2 regions of the Microbacterium sp. zg-B185 genome follow, and region 2 is predicted to be linked to the other one. Evidence: predicted binding sites of a transcription regulator. Region 2 holds the regulator's gene; the other holds the start of a gene.
The links. The regulator HrcA, encoded in region 2, represses chaperone genes, less so after heat shock. The targets are predictions, from matches to a motif close to TTNGCACTCGNNNNNNNCGAGTGCNAA.

Region 1 (4,475 bases), 1.2 Mb from region 2:
CACTGCGTCGTGGATGCCGCACGCCTCGGAGGCGACGAGGCGGACGCCAAGATCTCCGAGGCGACGGCCGCGATCGCGCGGTTGGTGCGGTAACCGCGTCGGGGCCGGCCGCCAGGCCCGCGTCAGGTCAGCGCGCCGACGTCCGAGACGACGCGCGCGCGACGCGCGAACACCAGCGAGTCCACGGTCAGCACGATCAGCGCGAACCAGACCAGGCCGAACCCGATCCAGCGCTCCAGCGGCATCGGCTCGCCCAGCAGCCACGCGCCGGTGATGAACTGCAGGATCGGGGCGACGAACTGCAGCAGTCCGATCACGGTCAGCGGCACCCGCCGCGCGCCGGCGGCGAACAGCAGCAGCGGGACGGCGGTGACCACGCCCACCAGGCACAGCAGCACCGCGTGCCACGGGCCGGCAGCGCCCATCGTCAGTCCCGTCGTGGTGCTGACGACGAGAAGGATCGCGATCCCCACCGGTGCCAGCCAGAGCGTCTCGAGCGTCAGCCCGCTGACGGCGTCGACGGCGGGGCCGAGGCGCTTCTTGACCAGGCCGTAGAGGCCGAACGAGAATGCCAGGGTCAGTGCCACCCAGGGGAAGGCGCCGTAGCCGACGACGATCACGCCCACCGCCACCGCGGCCAGCGCGAGGGCGATCCACTGCGTGGGGCGCAGTCGCTCGCGCAGCACCAGCACGCCCAGCACGACCGTGACGATCGGGTTGATGAAGTAGCCGAGGCTCGTCTCGATGACGTGCCCGGTCAGCGCGGCGAGGATGAAGACCTGCCAGTTGACGTAGATGAGCACACCGGCCAGCGCGGTCCACAGCAGCAACCGCGGCTGTCGCACGATGGCCGCGAGTCTGCGCCACCCGCGCACGACGGTCAGCAGGAGCGCGCAGAACCCGAGCGAGAGCACGATGCGCCAGGCGACCAGCTCCCACGGTCCGGTCGGAAGGAGCAGCAGGAAGTACAGGGGCAGGAACCCCCACAGCAGATAGGCCGAGAAGGCGTAGATGCCGCCGAGCGAACGCTCGCGCGCGGCATCCACCGGTGCTGCAGCCGCTCCGGTAGCGGGCCGGGCCGGCTCGGGTGAACCGGATGCCGCGTCGGGCGCGGAAGAGAGGTCACGGGTCACTCACCCAGCGTACGGGTGCGCACCCGGCTGCGGATGGCCGCGAGCGGGCCACCACCCGGGCCGTGGCGCGCACGGAGCGCACGTCGACGCCGGCACTGGCGGCGCACAACTCCTGCACAAGGAGGATCAGGCCCACGGTGGTCGGTGCGATCCCGGCGGCGTAGCGCGCAGAACGCAGGAGTTGTGCGCCCCGGCGGGCGAGCGCGGGCATGCGAAAGGTCCGGATGCCGAGGCTTCCGGACCTTTCGCGAACTGCGGGTGTTAGCGGACGACGACCGCGAGGACGTCGCGCGCCGACAGAACGAGGAACTCGTCTGCACCGAACTTGACCTCGGTGCCGCCGTACTTGCTGTAGAGCACGACGTCGCCCACGGCGACGTCCAGCGGAACGCGGTTGCCGTTGTCGTCGATGCGACCGGGTCCGACCGCTACGACCTCGCCCTCCTGGGGCTTTTCCTTAGCGGTGTCCGGGATGACCAGACCGCTCGCCGTGGTCTGCTCGGCCTCGACCTGGCGGATGACGATGCGATCCTCGAGCGGCTTGATGGAAACCGACACGGGTGTACCTCTGCTTTCCTTGAAACTCAAGACTGGTTAGCACCCTCGAGGTGAGAGTGCTAAATCTCAGTCTAGGCAAGCACTGGCACTCATGCAACGTGAGTGCCAATTCCGGCGTAACACGGTTATGCGGGAAGTGTGCGCAGAAGCACCTTTCTGTGCCATGCTGGGGGGTGGTGCTCCAAATCTCAGGGGGTTAGCGGGCACCGTCCGAGAGTTCATCGGCCCTCGTATCAGTGGTCGCGAATTGTGCTCCTCACTTCCGAAGAAGGAAGTGGGGAACGATCCGTGGCAGTTCGGATGCCGACGCCGACGGCTCTCGCACAGAAGCCTCAGCGATGGTAGACATAACTGGGGGAAGTCGCACGTCTAGTTCTTGGGGGAACGAGACATGACAGAGGTGTCATATTTTCTGGCCGTCGATGTGGGGACGAGTCGGATAGCAGCAGCTACCGCACGCGTCGCGGCAGACGGAAGCATCGTCACGGCGCCGTTCGCGCTGGGCCGCAAGAGCGACAGTGTCGCCACGGTCGTATTCGTCGGAGACGGCGGGGAACTGTCCTTCGGCGATGCCGCCGAGCGGCGCGGAGTCACCCAGCCCGACCGGCTGATCCGCGAGTTCAAGCGCAGCATCGGCGACGAGGTTCCGATCGTCGTCGGCGACCGATCACTGCCGGCCGAGCAGCTGTATGCCAAGACGGTCGCCTCGATCGTCGCGCTGGTCACCGAGCGCGAGGGACGGCGGCCCGAAGCCGTGTCGCTCACGCACCCCACCGCGTGGGGCGGCCACCGCATCGAGCTGATCCGCTCCGCCCTGCACCGCGAGGGCGTCGGCGAGGTCGAGCTGATCACCGAGCCCGAGGCCGCAGCGCGGCACTACGAGGCATCCCGCGCGCTGGAGATGGGCGAGACCCTCGCGGTCTACGACCTCGGCGGCGGCACATTCGACTCCGTCATCCTCCGCAAGGAGATCGACGGCTCCTTCGCCCTCGTGGGCGAGCCGGTCGGCATCGACAACCTCGGCGGCGTGGACTTCGACGACGCCGTGATGCGCCACGTCGTGACCGCCGCGGGTCTGGATGTCGGGTCGCTCGATATGACCGACCCCGCCATCCGCCTCTCGCTGTCCCAGCTGCGCCGCGAATCCGTGGACGCCAAAGAAGCCCTCTCCTTCGACTCCGAGGCCACCGTCCCGGTCGTCGTCCCCCCGACGCACACCAGCGTGCGACTCACGCGGTCCGAGTTCGAGGACATGATCAGCGGGTCGCTGGACAAGACGATGGACGCGCTGGACGACGCGCTCGAGGGCGCCAGTCTCGAGCCGGAAGCGCTCGAGTCGATCCTCCTGATCGGCGGCTCGTCCCGCATCCCGTTCGTCGCGCAGCGTCTGTCCGAGCGGTTCGACCGGCCGATCGCGATCGACGCGGACCCGAAGGCGGCCATCGCCCTGGGTGCCGCCCGCACGGCACTGATCCGCCTCAACGACAAGCACCTCGCCTTGGCCGGTGGCACTGCGCTGGCGCTGATCGGCGACAGCGCGGCCGGATCCGAACTCGCCCTGCTCGAGGCGGACACAGCGGTCGTGGACGGCGCACCCAACTTCGTCTCGCCGGTGAGCAAGGCACGCAAGTCCTCGCCGTTCGTTCTGGGCGGTGCTGCCCTGACCATCGCGGCGGCGATCGTCTTCGCGAGCACGATGACCGCGGGCTCCGGCACCGCCGACCGCTCGCCGTCCCCGACGACATCCACCGCCGCCCCCACGACGCCGGCGATCGCCGAGCCGGTCGTGCCGGGCGCACCGGTCGTCGAAGCGGCACCGGTGATCAACGACGACGCGCCCCGGCGGTCCACCGGAGCGAACCCGAATCCGCGTCGCAGCGCCACGCCGGTGGCCCCGCCCGCCACGCAGACCACGGCCAAGCCGACCACTCCGCCGAGCTCGAGTTCCAACCCGCCGGCGAACAACCCGTCCAACCCGCCGGCGAACAACGACCCGTCCAACCCGCCGGCGAACAACGAAAATCCGACGGACCCGTCCAACCCGCCCACGGACCCGTCCAACCCGCCGACCGACCCGTCCAACCCGCCCACGGACCCGTCCGACCCGCCGACCGACCCCACGGACCCGCCGACCGACCCCACGGACCCGCCGGTTGATCCACCGGTAGATCCGCCGGTCGATCCGCCGGTCGATCCGCCGGTCGAAGCTGACCCGGTGGTGGAACCGACGACGGCTCCTGATCCGGAACCGGCGCCGCCCGAAACCCCAGCCCCCACTGGTAGCCCGAGTCCCGACATCATCACCTGAACCTGACGATGTCAACCGTTCAGTCTGATGAGAATGTGCTGTCGGATGCCGAGGCCCTGTTCATCTGGGAGCGACAAGCACGTCCGGTGATGGAGTCGATCGCCTCGGCGGGCGACAGCCCCGCGCGGGCGTTCGTGGTGGGCAACGCCGGATCGGGCAAGTCGACGATGCTGCGCGAACTGCACCGACTCCTGGCCGACCAGAACGCCGATCCGGTCCTGTTCGGCGATGCGGTGGACGTGGCCCGCGTGCCCTCGGCGCACGTGCTGCTGGTCGATGACCTCCACCTGCTCGATTCCGCGCAGGTCGCCGCCATCCTGGAGCGCTCCGCGGATCCCGAAGCGGCGTTGGTCGTCGCGAGCCGTCCTTGGCCGCGGGCGGACGCCCTGACCAGCATCTCCCGGAGCCTGGAGCGCAGCCGACCCGCGATCGTGCTGGGTCACGTCTCGCGCTCCGATGTGCTGACGTATCTCCGC
Region 2 (4,475 bases):
GTTGGCCAGCCCGACCAGCTCGGCGAGCAGGTCGGGATCGCCCGCCGCCAGCTCCACGACGTTCCGGTATTCGTCGGACTTGGGGATCACCAGCAGGTGCACGGGCGCACGGGGCGCGATGTCGCGGATCGCGAACGCGTTCTCCGTCTCGGCGATGATCTCCGAGGGGATCTCGCCGTTCAGGATGCGGGTGAAGATCGACGGTTCGCTCATCCGGCCAGTCTACCGGCGGGGCACCTGCCGCGGCGGGCGCTCACCAGCGTCCCAGTGCGGCGTTGAGGACGGCCAGGGCCGCGGGACCGGCGGTCGAGGTGCGCAGCACGGTGTCCCCCAGTCGGGCCGCGGTCGCCCCGGCGCGCTGCAGGAGCAGCAGCTCTTCCGGAGCGATGCCGCCTTCTGGTCCGACGACGAGGATCACCTCGCGCGTTCCGGGGCTCAGGCTCAGAGCGCTCAGGCGCAGGTCGGCGGAGGGCTCGAGGACGATGACGTGGGATGCCGCGGCGCGCGCTGCCAGCTCGGCGGCCGTCGCCAGCGGTGCGACGTCCGGAACCCACGCCCGGTGCGCCTGCTTGGCGGCTTCGCGCACGATCGCCGCCCAGCGAGTGCGGCCCTTGTCCGCCTTCGCCGCGTCCCACCGGGAAACGCTCCGGGCGGCCTGCCACGGGAGGATCTCGTCGACTCCGAGTTCGGTCGCCGCCTGGACCGCAAGCTCATCGCGATCCCCCTTGGCCAGCGCCTGCGCGAGCACGATGCGCGGGACGGGAGCGGGGATGTCGGCGCGCGCCGTGATCCGCACCACCACCTCTCGAGGCGACACAGATTCGCACTCCCCCGACAGCCACGTACCTCGGCCATCGCCGACGGTGACGCCCTCACCGACCCGGACTCGGCGGACCGCCGCCGCGTGATGCGCCTCGGCGCCGGTCAGCAGAACCGTGTCACCGGGCTGCGCCTCCACCGCGCTGCGCTGGACGGCCTCCGGCAGCAGGAAGTGCAGCGCCACCGGTCATCCGTTCCGGAAGCGGTCGCGCAGCTTCGCGAACAGTCCCTGGTGGAATTCGGCCAGTCGCGGCGGCGGCGACTTGGTCCGCTTGGCGAACTCTTCGACCAGGGCGCGCTCCTTGGCATCCAGCCGGGTGGGCGTGACCACGTGAACGCCCACGCGCAGGTCGCCGCGCTGCGTGCCCCGCAGCGGGGTGATGCCGCGACCCTTGATGGTCAGCACGTCGCCGCCCTGAACCCCCGGCCGGATCTCCAGGTCGACAGGTCCGTCGAGGGACTCGATGGTCGTGGTGGTGCCCAGGATCGCATCGGGCATCGACACCTCCAGCGTCGCGAGCAGGTCGTCCCCGTCACGGCTGAACTCCTCATCCGGCGAGACGGTGACCTCGATGTAGAGATCGCCGTTGGGACCGCCGGCGGGGCCGACCTCGCCGGACCCGGGAAGCTGCAGCCGCAGACCCGTCTCCACGCCGGCGGGGATGTCGAGCGAGACGGTGCGTCGGGCGCGGACGCGGCCCTGGCCCTGGCAGGTGGCGCACGGGTAGGGGATCGTCGTGCCGTAACCCTGGCAGACGCCGCACGGCTGGCTGGTCACGACGTTTCCGAGCAGGCTGCGCACGGTGCGCTGCACGTGGCCGGACCCGTGGCAGATGTCGCACGTGACGGGGGACGTTCCGGGCTGGGTGCACGATCCGTGGCACGTGTCGCACAGCACCGCGGTGTCCACGTCGATGTCCCGATGCACGCCGAACACGACGTCCTTCAGGTCCAGGGTCACCCGGACCAGCGCGTCCTGCCCGCGCTCACGACGGGACCGCGGCCGTCCGGCGCGCTGGCCTCCCCCGGACCCGAAGAAGGTCTCGAAGATGTCGCCGAAGCCGCCGAAGCCCTGCGCGCCGCCGCCGAAGGGCGAATCGTTCCCGCCGACGTCGTAGCGCGCCCGCTGATCGGGGTCGCTCAGCACGTCGTACGCGTGGGTCACGAGCTTGAATCGCTCGGAAGCGTCATCTCCGGGATTGACGTCGGGATGAAGCTCCCGCGCAAGACGCCGGTACGCCTTCTTGATCTCGTCCGGGGTCGCGTCGCGCGCAACTCCGAGGACCTCGTAGTGGTCGACCACAAATCGCCTTCCTGTCCGCGCGTCGCGCGGGATCATCTGGTTCCGGATGCCGCGTCAGCGGGCACTCTCGTCTTCGTCGAGCATCCGGGTGAGATAGCGCGCGACGGCTCGTACCGCCGCGAAATTCGTCGGATAGTCCATCCGCGTGGGGCCGAGCAGGCCGACCCTGGCCCGAGCGCCGGTGGCGTCGTATTCGCTCGCCACGACCGATGCCTCGGCCAGCCCGAACGGCTCGTTCTCCCGACCGATGCTGGCCGCCAGACCGTGATCGTCCGCCACCATCTCGCTCATCAGCTTCATGAGGGTCACCTGCTCCTCGATCGCCTCGAGCAGCGGATAGATGCTCCCTCGGAAGTCCGCCTCGCTGCGCGCGAGATTGGCTGCGCCGGCCATGACGAGCCGGTCGTGGCGGAATTCCTCGAGCTCTTCGGCGAGGACCCGCACGATCGCCGCGGTCGCCACGTCCGGTGGCGTCGGCGACGGGTCATCCTGTGCCAGGCGCTCCTGCACGCGCTGGACGCCCTCACGCACAGGCAGGCCGACCACGAGGGAGGCGACCTCGGCGCGCACCCGAGCCAGATCCTCGTCGTCGAACTCGTCTCGGACCAACGCGAGCCGCTGCGAGACCCGGCCGGTGTCGGTCACCACGATCACCAGGATGCGCCCGCCGCCGAGCTGCACCAGCTCGACGTGCGAGATCGTGGCGCGCGCGAAGGACGGGTACTGCACGATGGCGACCTGACCGGTCAGCTGAGTCAGCGCACGCACCGTCCGCGCCAGCACGTCGTCGAGGTCGCCGGGGCCATCGAGGAACGCCGAGATCGCGCTGCGCTGGGCCGGCGACAGGGGCCGCACTTCGGCGAGATGATCGACGAAGACGCGATAGCCCTTGTCGGTGGGGACGCGACCAGAGGAGGTGTGCGGGGCTGCGATCAGCTCCTCGTCCTCCAGCAGGGCCATGTCGTTGCGGATCGTCGCTGCGGACACGCCGAACGCGTGGCGTTCCACGATGGCCTTGCTGCCGACCGGCTCGCGCGTGTCGACGAAGTCCTGAACGATCGCCCGCAGCACCTGCAGTCCTCTGTCGGTGACCATCTCGCCTCCCCACGCGCTCGAATTGGCACTCCTACGATCTGAGTGCCAATTCTACCGGATCGCAGACGCGGCGAGCGGGATGCTCCTCAGTCGGTGAGGGCGCGCACCACGGCGTCCGCCAGCAGCCGGCCCCGACGGGTCAGCACGATGCGACCGTGCACGGCCGCGGAACCGTCGATCAGACCGTCGGCGATGAGGGCGGCGACCGCGTGGCGGCCCTCGCCGAGCAGTTCGGAGATGGGCAGTCCCTCCCGCACGCGCGTGCGCAGCAGCACGCTCTCCAGCGCCCGTGCTGCGGCATCCGGTCGCTCGCGCGCCGCGGCGGGCGACTCGCCCGCCGCCAGGCGCTGGGCGTACGCGGCGGGATGCTTCACATTCCAGAAGCGCACGCCGGCCAGGTGGCTGTGGGCACCGGGACCGAAACCCCACCAGTCCGCACCCTGCCAGTAGGCCATGTTGTGCCGGGAGCGGTGCGCCGCATCGCGGGTCCAGTTGGACACTTCGTACCACTGGTAGCCGGCGCTTTCGAGCAGGTCGTCTGCAAGCTCGTACATGTCCGCCTGGAGGTCGTCATCGGGTGTGACGACCTCGCCGCGGCGGATCTGGCGCGCGAGCTTGGTCCCCTCCTCCACGATGAGCGCGTAGGCCGAGATGTGATCCGGCTGCAGCGCCGCGGCCGCCTCGAGCGAAGCCCGCCAGTCCGCCAGCGACTCGCCCGGCGCTCCGTAGATCAGGTCCAGGCTCACGTCCAGTCCCGCATTCCGCGCGGCCTCGACCGCGGTGCGGACGTTCCCGGGTACGTGGGTGCGATCCAGCGCCGCGAGAACGTGCGGGACCGCGGACTGCATCCCGATCGACAGCCGGGTCACCCCGACCGCGGCGAGCATCGACGCGGTCGCGCCGGTCACCGTGTCCGGGTTGGCCTCGACGGTGATCTCGGCATCCGGCGCGATGCCGAACGTCGAGCGGACACCCTCGAGCATGCGCACCAGGTCACCCGGTGGGAGCAGCGTCGGCGTGCCCCCGCCGAAGAACACGGTGGCGGCGGGGCGGGGCGGACCGATCTGGGACAGCACCCGACCGGCCAGCTGCACCTCCTGCAGCAGAGTGTCGGCGTACTGGTCCTGGCGCGCCCCGCGCAGCTCATCCGCGGTGTAGGTGTTGAAGTCGCAGTATCCGCACCGCACGCGGCAGAACGGCACGTGCAGATAGACGCCGAACTGCGCAGCGGGATCGATGGTCGCCGGAACGGACCCGT

Region 1: a site for HrcA is predicted at 1,774-1,800, ahead of groES (co-chaperone GroES). Genes of this name have one in related genera too.

What each region holds. Positions count from the first base shown of each region.
Region 1 covers NZ_CP126739.1:2,842,842-2,847,316, forward strand. The annotation lists gene QNO12_RS13625 (metal-sensitive transcriptional regulator) at 1-93, shown strand, start outside; gene rarD (EamA family transporter RarD) at 123-1,046, opposite strand; gene groES (co-chaperone GroES) at 1,395-1,691, opposite strand; gene QNO12_RS13640 (Hsp70 family protein) at 2,083-3,999, shown strand; gene QNO12_RS13645 (helix-turn-helix transcriptional regulator) at 4,008-4,475, shown strand, end outside.
Region 2 covers NZ_CP126739.1:1,601,453-1,605,927, reverse strand. The annotation lists gene QNO12_RS07755 (HIT domain-containing protein) at 1-213, opposite strand, end outside; gene QNO12_RS07750 (16S rRNA (uracil(1498)-N(3))-methyltransferase) at 254-1,003, opposite strand; gene dnaJ (molecular chaperone DnaJ) at 1,007-2,122, opposite strand; gene hrcA (heat-inducible transcriptional repressor HrcA) at 2,177-3,217, opposite strand; gene hemW (radical SAM family heme chaperone HemW) at 3,304-4,475, opposite strand, start outside.